DNA from 2 places in the Hungatella sp. L36 genome. Region 2 is predicted to be linked to the other one. Evidence: riboswitches for the same ligand, from Rfam matches in the RefSeq annotation. Region 2 holds a riboswitch; the other holds the start of a gene.
The links. Region 2 has a riboswitch for cobalamin ahead of H8S80_RS26595 (energy-coupling factor ABC transporter permease). Riboswitches for the same ligand answer to the same signal wherever they lie in the genome.

Region 1: another riboswitch for cobalamin. It lies ahead of H8S80_RS23515 (ABC transporter substrate-binding protein); the one in region 2 lies ahead of H8S80_RS26595 (energy-coupling factor ABC transporter permease).

What each region holds. Positions count from the first base shown of each region.
Region 1 covers NZ_JACOPC010000012.1:14,061-21,653, reverse strand. The annotation lists gene H8S80_RS23530 (ABC transporter ATP-binding protein) at 1-592, opposite strand, end outside; gene H8S80_RS23525 (ABC transporter permease) at 592-1,419, opposite strand; gene H8S80_RS23520 (ABC transporter permease) at 1,412-2,380, opposite strand; gene H8S80_RS23515 (ABC transporter substrate-binding protein) at 2,397-4,046, opposite strand; cobalamin riboswitch at 4,269-4,443, opposite strand; gene H8S80_RS23510 (sensor histidine kinase) at 4,490-5,704, opposite strand; gene H8S80_RS23505 (response regulator transcription factor) at 5,701-6,381, opposite strand; gene H8S80_RS23500 (hypothetical protein) at 6,429-6,734, opposite strand; gene H8S80_RS23495 (C39 family peptidase) at 6,840-7,583, opposite strand.
Region 2 covers NZ_JACOPC010000015.1:44,257-51,849, reverse strand. The annotation lists gene H8S80_RS26620 (LacI family DNA-binding transcriptional regulator) at 1-848, shown strand, start outside; gene H8S80_RS26615 (MarR family winged helix-turn-helix transcriptional regulator) at 1,015-1,434, shown strand; gene H8S80_RS26610 (MATE family efflux transporter) at 1,448-2,800, shown strand; gene cbiQ (cobalt ECF transporter T component CbiQ) at 2,882-3,682, shown strand; gene H8S80_RS26600 (energy-coupling factor ABC transporter ATP-binding protein) at 3,732-4,619, shown strand; cobalamin riboswitch at 4,647-4,831, shown strand; gene H8S80_RS26595 (energy-coupling factor ABC transporter permease) at 5,002-5,751, shown strand; gene H8S80_RS26590 (energy-coupling factor ABC transporter substrate-binding protein) at 5,753-6,076, shown strand; gene H8S80_RS26585 (AraC family transcriptional regulator) at 6,297-7,268, shown strand; gene H8S80_RS26580 (hypothetical protein) at 7,358-7,593, opposite strand, start outside.

The DNA of each region.
Region 1 (7,593 bases), on a different contig from region 2:
TATAGAGGGTCTCATAGAGCTGATGCCGCAGCGCCTCATCAAGCCCCTTGGAAGGCTCGTCCGCAATCATCCATTCCGGGCAGGAGGCCGTTCCCATGGCAGCCGCCGCCCTCTGGTTCATGCCGCCGCTCAGCTCAAAGGGATAGGACGACAGCACCCGTCCGGCCTGCTGGGGCTCAAATCCAAATTCCACCAGGAGTCTGGCTGCCATTTCGTTTTTCTGGCCCTTCTGGTTTCCCACGGCCAGCGCCTCCCTGATCTGCCCGCCGATTTTCCGCACCGGATTAAAGGAGTCTGCCGGATTCTGAGGAATCAGCCCCAGTTTTCGCCCCCGCAGCTTCCTCATCTGTCTGGAGTCCAGCGATAAGAGATTCTGTCCATTCAGCCAGATCGCGCCTTCCGTCCTGGCGTAGGCGGGAAGCAGACCCAGAATCGCCATGCCCAGCACAGATTTCCCGCATCCGCTCTCTCCGATCAGACCGGTGATCTCTCCCGCCGCAAACCTGGCATTTACGTGGTCAACCGCCTTCACGAGTCCGTCCTTCACTTGAAAATGCACCACCGCATCCTGGACGGTCAGATTATCATCCATCAATAGCCTCCTGCCTCCCCTCTCTTGTGATCCATCACATCCCGCAGCATGTCGCCCACCAGATTGATCCCGAGAAGCAGGAGCACCAGACACACGCCCGGCGCAATAATCAGATGGGGATAGGAACGGAAATTCATTCTGGCATCGTTTAACATAACACTCCAGTCCGGGTTAGGCGGCTGTATGCCAAGCCCCAGAAAGCTGAGTCCCGAAATGGACAGAATGCAGCGGCCAATCCTGGTGGCAAACAGCACAACCGTATTGCCCTTCATATTGGGCACGATGTGTTTCCAGATAATCGCCTGATCGGAGACTCCCAGAATCTTAAGCCCCTTCACGAAATTCTCCTCCTTCAGCCGCAGCACCTCCGTGCGGATAATCCTGGCAAATCCGGTCCAGCTGGTCAGCACAAGCGCGATCATCAGACTCTGAAAGCTCGGTCCCATGATCCCGGCGATGGCGATCATTAAGCTGGTTCCCGGCAGTCCCTGAAAGATATTCATGCAGACCAGGATCACATCATCACAGATGCCTCCGTAATAGCCTGCCAGCGTTCCTACCGCCATGCCCGCCAGCATGGACAGCACAGTCGCTGTCAGTGAAAGAAGAATCGAGCTCCTTCCGCCGTATAGGATCCTGCTGAAAATATCTCTCCCCAGCAGATCCGTGCCGAGTAGATGGGCCGCGGACGGCGTCCTAAGTGTCTGGGACATATCGACGGCATTGACTTCATAAGGAGCCAGCACAGGCGCCAGAACACTGCCTGCCAGAATCACGGTCAGTATTACAATTCCGATGATTCCCGGAATCATCTGTCTCTTACTCATTTCTGCCTCCCTCCCCGCGCTTTCCGCCGTCTCCCAGCCGTATCTTCGGATTGAGCCATGCGCATAGTAAATCTGCTGCGAGAGAAACGGTGACATAGATCACGCCGGTAAACAGCACATATCCCTGAATCACCGGATAATCCCTTGAATGAATGGCCTCCAGCACGTAGGAGCCGATTCCCGGAAGGGAAAACATATTCTCAATAATCACGGAACCTCCCAACATTCCCCCCAGGTAATTACCGAACAGCGTAATCACCGGAAGCACCGCGTTGGGAAACGCGTGACAGAGCATCAGCCTGCTCTTTTTAATCCCCTTTGCGTCAGCCGCCAGCATATACTGCCTGCCGAACTCCGTCAGCATGGAGGACCGCATCAGCCGCTGAGTCATGGCGATATTGGCGCAGGCCAGCGTGACCGACGGCAGAATCATATGACGGATGCCTCCCACGCCATTGGTGGGGAGCAGCTTCCATTTTTCACCAAACAGGATAATCATGACGATTGCCAGCCAGAATGACGGTACTGCCATCATAAGATTTGTAAGAAATTTCATTCCCTGATCGGGCGCGCGGTTCACAAACGCCGCAGAGAATATTCCGAAGGATATCCCGAAGACGCACACCAGTGCCATCCCGGAACATGCCAGTTTAAGCGTCATGGGCAGGCGGCGGAGAAGTTCTCCGCTCACCTGCGAGTGATCGCTGTATGATCTGCCTAAATCTCCCTGCAGTACCTTTCCCGCCCAGCGCAGATACTGGACCGCACCGGGATCATTTAATCCCAGCTCTTCCCTCTTGGCCTCTAAAAGCTCCGGCGTCACCTGAGAGACGCCATCCCTTCCAAGGGCCATGGCCGCAGGGTCTCCCGGTGTCAATAAGCCCAGCATGAAGGCCATGACGGAAATTCCGATTAACACAGGAATCACGGACAGAATCCGCCGAACTATATATCGAAGCATCTCATACTCTCCCTGTTTACTGTGCCCAGCCTACCTTTGTCAGATCCAGTCCGTAGATCTGCGCCTCATATCCGGCCAGTTTCTTATTGTAGACCATCAGAGTCTTTTCGTTGTAGAGAGGAAGCACAGGCTGTGTCTCAACGGAGATTTCCTGCAGCTTATCGTAAGCTTCCTGACGCTTTACCAGATCGATCTCCGCATCCGCCTGATCGATCAGGCCATCAATTTCCGCGCTCTTTACTCCAAGGCTGTAGTTCACGTTCTGATCGCCTGTGGAATACATGAAACGCTTAAAGATGGTGATGGCTTCCATATTGGAAAGCCCCTGCTGGCCGCGTGCAATATCGTAATCCCCGCTCTTCATCATATCCTTCATGGCCGCCCAGTCATAGGATTCGATGGTCACGTCCACTCCGATCTCCGGAAGAATCGCCGCGATCAGCTCCGCCTCCGCCTTCTGCTCCGTGTTGTCCTGCTGAACCAGATACTTTACGCTGACTCTCTGATCTCCCAGAACCTCTTTTGCAAGCGCTTTTGCCTGCTCTGCGTCGTATTCCACCGGGAAGTCCTTATAGAACGGCGTGCTGTAGTTTAAGATATTGGAAGTAGGGGATGCGTATCCAAGATAGATATTATCCGCAATGGCGTTTCTGTCTACCAGAAGGCTGAACGCCTTTCTCATTCTGACATCATCAAACGGCGCCTTTGTTCCATTGAGGCACAGGAAATCGATCATGGTAGAATTGGTCGTCGTGATCGCAAACTGGTCATCCTTTACAAGCTCCACAGCGAGAGCCGGCGTGATCGCCTTTAAATCGATAACGCCCATGATTTCTCCGGACTTCATAGCGGAGAATCTGGTATTGACATCCGGGATCGTCATCACGCGGATTGTCTTCGCCGCAGCCTTCTCTCCCCAGTAATCCTCGTTGCGCTCCAGGAGTACGTACTGATCCTTAACATTCTCGGTAATCTTAAATGGTCCCGTACCCTGTGCAATGCCGGTGTAATTATAATTTTCATCAAAGCATTTGGGGCTGTACATGGCGCTTCCGAAATTGGTCATGGTAAAAAGAAGGGTCGGTGAGGCCTCTGTAAAGGTCAGCTGCACCGTATAATCATCCACCTTCGTTACCTGGTCAAGATTCGGATAAAAGCTGTCGATGTTCAGGCTGTAGAAGCCGGAAGGCTTCACCTCTGATCTCATCCGGTCAAAGTTATAAAGCACTGCGTCCGCATTGAACGCTTCGCCGTCATGGAATTTGACGCCTTCCTGTAAATGGAAGGTCCAGGTCTTCGCATCGTCAGACATCTCCCAGCTCTTCGCCAGCTTTCCTACCGGCTGTCCGGCTGCATCCATCGTGATCAGCGGTTCCCATACATAGAGAATTACGCTGCAGTAGTAGGCGTCATCCACGCCAGGCGCCACATTCCGGTAGCCCGCCAGGACAATCTCATCGTCCGGATTCACGGCCGCTTCTGTGGTCTTTTCCTCTGAACCTGTTTCTGTACCCGCCCCGTTCTTTGCCTCAGCACTTGTCTGAGCGGTCTCTGTGCTCTGTGTGCCGGCCTTCTGACCGGAACAGCCGCTCAGCATCAGGGTCAGAATCACCGCCAGGAGCGCGAACATGGAATACGCGCTTCGTCTCTTTTGTCTCTCTTTCATAGTTCCTCCATTCGTCTGCTTTTCGCAGGTATCATCCTTGTATAACTGCATATCATACCGTAATTCATAAGCGCAGGCCAAATCAGAGGCCGCCGGAAGCAAAAAAAAGAAACGCTTTTTTATTCCGCGTTCCCGTCATCAGGCATAAACTATTAAGCCCCTTCTGCGCCTTACGGCAAAAAAGAGCTTCTTTATCCCAGATGCATTGCCTTACACGGAGGCTTCATCTTTTCCTATTAAGCAGGTTTCCTGACTTACAGATCAATGCTCCATCTTCCCTTCTCACATCTTTGATGCAATGGATTTGAAGATATCGCTCCCTGAATACAGTGACCGGATCGCTCAGGATTCTCACCTGATTCCCTCTTGAACATGCACTTAATATCATATGATTCAATTATACTTCCCTATCATAGCACAAAGTTCCGTTCTGTTCCACCTATTTAATCATTGCCGCAGACTATTTTTCCATGTCGAGGAGATACACGTCCGCGCCTTTCCACACCGCGGTATGAGGCAGGGAACCGCAGTATAAATGTCGTTCCCTCACCAGCCGCGCTCTTCACCGTGACCTCTCCCCCGTGCTTCTCCACGATGTCCTTTACGAGGGGAAGTCCCAGACCGGCTCCGCCCACGGCGCGGGACCGGGACTGATCCACCCGGTAAAACGGTTCAAAAATATGGGGAAGCGCTTCTTCCGGGATTCCAATTCCCGTGTCTTCGATCTTCACAGTCACACCATTATCATCTCTGCCCGTGACAATCGAGATGGACCCATGCTCCCGGTTGTATTTTGCCGCGTTCTCCAGCAGATTGCTCATAACGCGGTAAAGCATGACGCGGCTGCCGGTCAGGCTGATATCCGGCGTATTCTCGATGGAGACGGTCAAGTCCTTTTTTCGGATCAGCGGTGAAAGCTCATAAAGCGTTATGGCAAACACTTCGCTCAGCTCCACTTCCTCCTCCATCTCGTGGTCCTTATCCGACGTCAGGCGCATCAGGTCCTCCACCAGACGGATCATCCGCTCCGTATTCGCTTTTACGATGGTCAGCACCTTTTCCATGCGGTCCGGCGAGGTCTTCCCGTCCAGCTCCAGAACCTCCAGATTCACAAGAATCGTGGCAAGCGGCGTCTTCAGCTCATGGGCGGCACTGGCGGAAAAGCGTTTCTGCCGTTCAAATGAAGCGCTGACTTTGTCCATCATATGATTAAAAGACCGGGCCAGCCGGCCGATCTCATCCTGTCTGCCCTGTATCTCCACGCGGTTCGACAAATCATTGCCGCTGATCTCCTCAATCGCGGACGACAGCTCCTTCAGCGGCTTCAGCACATGGCCCGCCATCAGCCACGTCGCCCCGGTTCCCAAAATAAGGACCAGAAAAAGGGCCGCCATCCCCCATAGGTTAAACTGCGTGCCCGCCTTTTTCAAGGAAACGGTAACCTCCTGCAAGTCCATATTTTCGTTAGGGACTCCCTCTTTTTTTACACTGGTGATGATAATATCCTGGGGCTGAAACGTCATCTTCTGCTCTAAGTCTCGTACGAAAATGCGGTCTGCCCCAAATAAGAACATGCTGGTCAGTATGACTGCCACACTGGCCATCACCAGGGCCGACAGAAGGGTCAGCCGCATGCGGAGTGACAATTTCTTCATCATAGAGGTTCCTCCTTATCGATCAGATATCCGGCGCCGCGGATACTGCGGATGATTTCCTCATCCGTAACCGCCTGAAGCTTGCGCCGTATGACGCTGATATAGACCTTCACCTGATTGGAAAAGGGATCGGCCTCCCTGTCCCACACATGCTCCAGCAGTTCCTCTGCACTGACCGGCCTGCCCATGTGAATCATCAGATATTCCAGAATTGCGAATTCACGCATGGAGAATTCCAGCGGCTTTCCCTGAAAAGCAGCGGTCTTTAAATTGGAATCCAGACAGAGACCTCCCCTCGTCAGGGCGGCCTCTGTCTGGATAAATGATCTTCTCAGCAGCATACGAATGCGTGCCTCTAATTCCTCAAAATGAAACGGCTTGGTGAGATAGTCGCTGGCTCCGCTGTCCAGCCCGATTATCTTGTCTGCAAGCTCCGAGCGGGCAGAGAGAATCAGCACCTTCGCCGGGTTCTCCATGGACCGAATGTGCCTCAGCACTTCCATGCCATCCAGACCGGGGAGATTTAAGTCGAGCACCACCAGATCATACTCATTGATCCCGCACTGTTCGACCGCGTCGGCGCCGTCACCTGCGGCGTCCACCGCATACCCGCGTCTGCGCAGGCCGTAGCACAGCGCCTCCCGCATATCTTCCTCATCTTCCACAATCAAAAGTCTCATGGTAAATCAAATCCTCTCATCCTTTTTGGTATCCCGATAAAATCCTTCTACTCAGCCGCGACGACGCTGTATACGACACTGCCGTCATTGCTGATTCCTTTTTCCGTCCAGCTGATATAAATCTTCGATCCGTCTTCCGCGATAATATACGTTTCCCCATTTTCATCGGTTCTGATCTCAGACTTATATTGTCTATTCCCGTCCGCATGGTCCATAACGGTGGAAGTGCATACGGCGGATTTGCTGGTATCCGCCTGTACATCCTTTACCGCCGCAGAAGCGGTAAAGGCTAACGTCGTGGCTGCTACGGCTGCTGCTGCCAAAATGGCTGTTGTTCTGTGTTTTAACATCATAAATGCCTCCTGTTATTCGCTCTTTTATTTTCTGTGTTATGTGATCACAGGCTTATTATACAGGAGCCAGGGTTAAAGTACGGTTAGAACAATAAAATGTAAGATTTATGAAAGGCCGCCGTCGCCCTTTGCTATCACAAAATACGGATTATCCCAGACACCGTCGATGTTCAGCCAAAGGCGTTCGAATTTTGAAAGCTCCGTCTTTCTGTTGTAGACCGGGTTCTCTTCGTTTTCGCAATTAGCCAGCCCCTGTATGCTTTCCGCAAAATACAGATACTCCTCATCATAGCCCACCACCGGAATATAGTGGGTGGAATGTACGGTTTTATGCGGCTCTTCCGTATGAATAAACACAATGACAGGAACGCCCTGGCTGACCAGCCCCTTTATCTCCGCCACCGTCCCGTTCTGTCTAAATTCCGCCTGGTATCCCTTTCCCTCAAAGTAATTCACGATTCCTTCCGGAAAAATCCCCCCGTCCGGCGCCCGGTTCGGAAAATCCGCAAAGATGTCCATGCCCTCCGCCGCTTCCCCAAAATGCCGCAGTACGTAGGCTGAAGAAAAAGCCGCACACTGCATGCCATCCTGATAGTCATAATAGTTATCGGAGTCAATCATAAAAGAATGGGGGAATGCCGGAATGTCTTCCGGTTCTTTGGATGCCTTCGGATTGATGGTGTCGTTGACTTTGGCCGTGTCACCGACTTTGGCCATTTCACCGACTATGGCCGTGTCACCGACTTTGGCCGGTTCCTCGTTCTCTGTTCCTGTATTCCTGCTGCATGAGACTATTGATATGCCGATCAGTAACGGTGCCATTACCGCTATTATTTTTTTCATCCTCATTTCCATTTCC
Region 2 (7,593 bases):
ATCAGGCGGCGATTCAGCTGAAGATGTCACGGTCCTACGTGATTGGTCTTTACTTCTCCACCATCAGCAAGATGAGTTCCCCCTTCGTTCTGCACGATGTGCTGACCGGGGTCTACAGCGTGGTGGGGAGCAAATATAATGTCATTGTCAAAGGTATTGATATGCATGAGCCGGGAACGCTGAATCCCTCCTTTTTGGATGGAATTATCGTGCTTACGCAGAAGGACGATGATCTGGAATTCATGGATGAAGTCCTGAATAAGGGGATTCCCATGGTAGCCATCTGCCGGACGGTATTTCTGGATGTGCCTAACGTTACCACCGATGAGGCCGGAGCCATGGAAAAAGCCATGGATTGCCTTCTGGAAAACGGGCATCGGAGAATCGGCATTATCGAAGGGAATTCGAATCTGGATTCCACCAGGCTGCGTCACCGCGGCTGGCGCGCCTCCATGACAAAACACGGTCTGGATCCCGACAGTCTGCCGGTGGAACACGGTACATACCGCTATGCCAGCGGATATCAGGCGGCCAAGCGGCTTCTGGAACAGGATCTGACGGCAATTTTAAGCTTTAACGATGAGATGGCATTCGGCGCCCGGGAGGCAGTCACCGAGGTCGGCCTAAAGGTGCCGGACGACGTGTCGCTGGTGGGCTTCGACAACTGGGATCTGTCGGGCTATGCGAATATGAAGCTGACTACTGTGGAGCGGAACATGGGCGAGATCGCCCGGGAAGGGACGCGGATTCTGCTGCGCCGTCTGGAGGACGGAATCATCGATAACCGGCGGGTCTATCTGGAAAACAGACTGATAATACGGGAAACTGTGAAGAATTTAAATGCTTAGGTGCTTCGCATTGTGTGCGCCTCTCCGGCGCGGGCCTGACTCGCGGGAGAGGCGCTTTTTTTGAATCAATCTTGCACTTGACATTTACTGAAAATGTGTTATAACCTAATAGTTAGGAACCGAACTATATAGATTCCAAATTCAGCCAAGCACAGGGGGAAGCACAATGGATACAGGAAAACTGATCAATAAAATTTCCATACGCCTAAGGCGCAGATCGGAAAAGATGGGGAAAAATCTCGGAATTACAGAGGTTCAGGGGCGGATTCTGGATTTTATCCTGGTTGACGGCAGAGACCGGCCGCTGTATCAGAAAGACATTGAGAAAGAGTTCGGGCTGCGGCCATCGACGGCTACGGAGCTTCTGAAGACGCTGGAGAGCAGAAAGATGATACAGCGGGTCAGCAGTGAAGAGGATGGGAGATATAAGAAAATTCAGTTTACGGAGGCGGCTGAGGACATCCGGTTGGCGCTGCAGCAGGAGATCCAGAAGACGGAGGGACTGCTCGTTGAGGGAATCTCCCAGGAAGATTTAAATACATTTATGAAGGTTGCAGAGAAAATGCTGGAGAACCTGGAACGTTAGGAAGGAGAGAAGTATGTCAAAGCATAACACATTATCGGACGATTTTACTCAGGGAAGTATCGTGGGGAAACTTGTCAAATTTATGGTACCGGTGCTGGGAGCGTTGATCCTGCAGGCGATGTACGGCGCAGTGGATTTACTCGTCGTGGGGCAGTTTGGAACCGATGCGGGTATCTCGGCGGTGGCGACGGGGAGCAACATCATCAATCTGGTTACATTTGTGATTACCGCTCTTGTGATGGGCGTGACGGTTTTAATCAGCCGTTACCTCGGAGAGAAGCGGAACGAACGGATCGGCGGTGTAATTGGAGGAACGGTTTGTTTTTTTGTGATTTTTACGGCAGTCATCATGGCCCTGCTTCTGTTTCTGGCTCCTGTCTTTGCATCACTGCTCAATGCCCCGGAACAGGCCTACGACCTGACGGTGCAGTATGTGAGAATCTGCGGTGTGGGGATTGTATTCGTGGTAGCTTATAATGTGATCAGCGGCATCTTCCGCGGACTGGGAAATTCGAAGCTGCCGCTGATTTTTGTCCTGATCGCCTGTATCGTAAATGTTATTGGAGATCTGCTTTTCGTGGCAGTTTTTCACATGAATGTGGCGGGCGCCGCGCTGGCCACGATTCTGGCCCAGGCCGTCAGCGTGGTCCTGTCTCTGCTTATCATCCGCAGGCAGAAGCTTCCGTTCACCATTAAGAAAAGTGATATCCGCTTTAACCGTGAAATTCTGGTATTTTTAAAGCTGGGAATACCGCTGGCGCTTCAGGAAATGCTGACAAATATATCATTCTTAATTCTCTGTGCGATTGTAAATGGAATCGGCCTTGAGGCGTCCTCCGGGTATGGAATCGCCCAGAAGGTCATTTCCTTTGTCATGCTGATCCCTTCTGCGCTGATGCAGTCCATGTCGGCCTTTGTGGCTCAGAATGTGGGGGCCGGCAAAGAGGAACGGGCCAGGAAGGCAATGCTCACGGGAATGGGGCTCGGCGTCTGCGTCGGCGTGTTTATCTTTGCGGTTACGTTTTTCAGAGGGGATATCCCGGCGTCGCTGTTTACCTCCAATGAGGCTTATATTGTGCGGGGCGCGGAGTACTTAAAGGGATTCAGCCCGGAGGCCATACTTACCTGTATTGTATTCAGTTATATCGGCTACTTTAACGGCCATGGCATGTCGCTTCCCGTTATGCTGCAGGGAATAACGGCGTCGTTTCTCGTGAGGGTGCCGCTGTCGTATGTGTTCAGCCTGAAGGATGGGGCCAGCCTGTTTGATATCGGACTGGCGGTGCCGCTGGCTTCGGTGTATGGGATTGTGTTCTTTACGGTGTGGTATGGATGGTATCGGAAGCGTGAAGGGAAGAAGGGATAAATTACCATTTTATTTGCCATACGCCTCCTCCCGTTATATAATGGGTCATATCGGCCAATGCCGGTAAATAGATCAAGGGAGGTGAAACCAATTCACAGAGGTCATAAACACGATGCGGCGCATTCGATTGATTTCTATGCCTATGAGTCGCGGCTCAGAAGCTGGAATGCGGGGCTTAAGATGGCGGTGGGCATGGCGGCGCTCTGTCTGTGCATCGCGGCGGACAAGCTGTCGGTGTCGGTATTTGTAATCTTTACCATGGCCTGCATTACGGTTATGGCGGGAGGCTTATCGCCTGCACGGTATTTAAAGCTGCTTACGATTCCTCTCGCCTTTCTTTTTATGGGGACCGTGGCGATTGCCGCAGGTATTTCGCGCAGGCCCTACGGCGACTGGTATATAAGCGTTCCATGGTTTTCGCTTTATGTGACGAAGGCCGGGCTTTTGCAGGCTGTACTGCTGTTTACCAGAGCGCTGGGGGCGGTCAGTGCCATGTACATGATGACGCTTGCCACGCCGGCCAGTGAGATGATCGGAGTCTTAAAGCGCATACACGTACCGAAAATGATTGTGGAACTGATGTATCTGATTTACCGCTTTATTTTCGTTTTGAGCGACACCCACAGTCAGATGAAACAGGCCGCTGTTTCCCGGCTGGGAACCTGCGATTTTAGGACATCCTGCCGTACCTTCGGAAGCACTGCCGGCAATCTGCTGGTGGCATCGTTAAAAAGGGCGGACACGTATTATGACTCTCTATTATCCCGGTGCTACGACGGGGATCTCTGTTTCCTGGAGGAAGAGAAGCGGATCAGGGGAAGCCAGGCGGCAGCGGCAGCAGGATACTTACTGCTGATTGCGGCGGTGTGGATCTTACTGTAGTCCGACATCGGAGTGATACAGAGAAAATGAGAGAAAAGGTGGTGAGTATGTGGACGAGAACAAAGGAGATGTGATTCTGGAGACAGAGCATCTCTGCTATTCCTATGACAGCAGGAAAACGGCCCTGCAGGATGTGAACTTATCGGTCAGAAAGGGCGAGCGGATCGCGGTACTGGGTTCCAACGGAGCAGGAAAATCCACGTGTTTTCTGAATCTGAACGGCGTGCTGTCACCGGATTCCGGGAAAATCTTATACCGGGGTACCGAAATTACAAAAAAGAACCGGAATGAGCTGCGAAAGCACGTTGGAATTGTGTTTCAGGAGGCGGATAATCAGATTATCGCATCAACGGTGGCCGCGGAGGTTTCATTCGGGCCCATGAATTTAAAGCTTCCGGCCGCGGAGGTGAAACGGCGCGTGGATGAGGCCCTTGCTTGTATGAACTTAGTAGAAATGAAAGACAGGCCGCCTCACTATCTCAGCGGCGGTGAGAAGAAACGGGTCTGTATCGCGGATATTGTCGCGATGGAGTCGGAACTCTTCCTGTTTGATGAGCCGACGGCTTCGCTGGACCCTCTGAATACGGCAATATTCGAGGCAGTTCTGGATAAGCTGTGGAATATGGGGAAAACTCTTTTGATTTCTACCCATGATGTGGATTTTGCCTGGAGATGGGCGGACCGGGCGTTGGTATTTGCCGGAGGCCGTCTGATTGCGGATGACTCGCCGCGCCGCATTTTCCAGGATGAAAGCGTGGTATCGCAGGCGAACTTAAGAAAGCCGGTCCTGATGGATGTGTGCAGCCGGCTGGCGGCCCATGGGCTTGTGCCTGACGGTTCATATGCAAAAGATGCAGAGGAACTGGAACGGCTGCTGTGCCAGCAGCAGGAAGCCGGCAGTTTGAAAATGAGAGCAGACGGCGTTAAATGTATTTGACAGCCGGAGCCGTTTTCGTGTACAATACAATAGAATTACGCAAGAGGTGCCTGTGAAATTCTCCGCAGGATAATAGGGAAAAGGGTGAAAATCCCTTACGGTCCCGCCGCTGTAAAAGAGGAGCAGGGCTCGATAAATCACTGGGTAACCGGGAAGATGAGCTGCTGTGATGAACCTTGAGTCAGAAGACCTGCCTGTTGCGATACGATGCGTCCGGTTACGAGCGATGACCGGAGGCCGAAGCCTTTTTTTGCGTCCGGAAAACCGGAGATCTCTGTGAAGACAGGGGATAAGAGCGAAGAAGAGGCTGTCGTCAAAGTACCGGTCTGATGAGTGGGAATCATCGGATGAGGTGCTTATTTTTTTTGAAGGGAGAATAGAGATGATGAAGAAAGAAAAAAGAATCATGACACTTGCAGTCGCATTTGCATTTACGTTCGGCGTTATGCCGGTCTCATATGCGATGCACATTATGGAGGGGTATCTGCCTTTGGGCTACTGCCTGGTATGGGGAGCTGTCTGTGTGCCGTTCCTGGCCGCCGGATTTTTTTCCATACGCCGTACACTGGGTGAAAACAGAAAGAACATCACCGTGCTTGCCATGGCCGGGGCGTTTATTTTTGTGATTTCGTCCCTGAAGATTCCGTCTGTTACGGGCAGTTGCTCCCACATGACCGGAACCGGTCTCGGGGCGATCCTGTTTGGGCCGTCGGCAGTGAGCATCCTTGGAATTATCGTATTGATTTTCCAGGCAGTTTTACTGGCACATGGGGGACTCACCACGCTGGGTGCCAATACCTTCTCTATGGCGATTGCTGGTCCGTTCGTGGCTTTTGGGATCTATAAATTATGCGGAAAGTTAAAGGTAAACCGCTACGTATCCGTATTTCTTGCGGCTACCCTTGGCGATCTGTTTACATACTGCGTAACCAGCCTTCAGCTGGCGTTGGCCTATCCTGCAGAGCAGGGCGGTGTGGCTCTGTCTGCGGCGAAGTTTTTAGGCGTGTTTGCGCCGACACAGCTGCCGCTGGCCATCATTGAGGGACTTCTCACCACTGTTATCATCATAGCGCTGGAATCCTACGCCGGGCCGGAGCTTTCCAGTATCGGATTTGCAAAGGAGGCAAAATAAGATGGATAAGAATAAAAAAATGATTGTAACCGTTTTACTGGTCATTGCCTGCCTGATCGCAATTATTCCGCTGTTCGCGTTAAAAGGCGCAGAATTCGGCGGATCCGACGATGCGGGAAGCCAGATGGTGGCGGAGATCCGTGGAGAAGAGTATGAGCCGTGGTTCACCCCGGTAATGGAAACCCTGATTCAGGGCGAACTCCCGGGCGAGGTGGAAAGCCTGCTGTTCTGCATTCAGACCGGAATCGGCGTCGGCATCATGGCCTTTGTCATGGGACGTTTCGTAGAGCGGAAGAAATGGATGACAAAAAAAGAAAATAAATAAAACAAGCAGTTTTATAGAGCCGGGAAATTCCTTCTGATGGAATTTCCCGGCTTATTTTCTGCCTGTGGCTGCAAGCCTGACAGCCAGAATGCGAGAACGGGAGATAAAAGGAAGGAGAATGGAAAAAACTGGACTGTCGGAAAGCATGCAGGCAGCAAGAAATGTGACAAAAATGTTCTTGTTTTCTGGTATGATAGAGAAAAGACAGGAGGCGGGGATTATGGCGAGTGAATTGGAGGCTGCGAATTACGATGAGGCGGCCGATAGGAATGGTAAGATGGGGAGCAGAATGGATGACAAATGGAGTGACAAGATGAATCACACACCAACTAATATAGAAGAAATAGCTGCAGTCATTGACTATATCGAAGAACATCTGATGGAGGAGCGGCTGGATTTAGAAAGTATTGCTGTGGCTTTCAACTATTCCAGATACCATTTGCACCGCATGTTTGCATCTGTTACCGGTTTTCCCATGCATACCTATCTTATGAGGCGCAGGCTGACTGAGGCGGCCCGTATGCTGGTGTTTTCGGAACAGCCTGTTTTGGAAATTGCGCTGGCTTCCGGATACGAAACGCAGCGCTCATTTTCGAGGGCGTTTCAGAAGTATTTTAAACACAGTCCATCCCAATACCGGAAGAAGGGTGATTTCTTCCCGCTGCAGCTGAAATACGATGCCTCCCGCCGGGAAAAACTGCGGGGGGACAGGATACTTGAGGTGGCCATGACGGAGGCAAAGACGATATCCATCGTCGGCTGCTGCGGTTCCACAAAGGGCGGTTTCTCTGTAATCGGTAGGTGCTGGAGGCGGCTTCATGCGAAAAAGGACCGGATCTCCGGCCGCACGGACGAGGAATTTCTGATTGGGGTAAATGACTACTCTTATTATCCCTGCCAGGGAATGGATAAGGTGTTCCGGTATGTTGCGGGAGCAGAGGTCGCCGAAGAACACACGGTTCCCAGGGGAATGCAGGAATTTACATTCCCGGCCGGCCGTTATGCTGTGTTTTCCTTCCGCGGAAGGAATGAGGACAGCCTCCAGCCAGTGGTGGAATACATCTATGGGGAGTGGTTTCCTGAATCCACCTGTCGGTTTGACGACGGCAGACGGTATGATTTTGCAAGGTATGGGGAACGGTTGGACGAAAAGGGGGAAAGTGATATTCAGTTATGGGTGCCGGTTATCTGAGCACCCATTATTTCATCCATAGGAAAGTTTGTCCTATGAATGAAATAAACTCCGGGGGACAGCGTGCCCCCGCTCTGTTCCTCCTCAGATCAGTCAGACAAATTGATTCCCGTAATCATCATCGTTCCATTTACATCATTGAACACAACCGCCCCGTTTTCGCCCATCATCACGCCAGCGCCGTAGGAGTCAAGCTGCGATTCCTGTACTGCCGCGATGGTGTCCTTCATCTTCTGGGTAAACAGAGTATCTGAGCCGAGGGCGATCAGGTCATCCCGTGTCTCAAGCTCGCGGCCGTCCCCTGATTCCAGGGATATGTAGACCG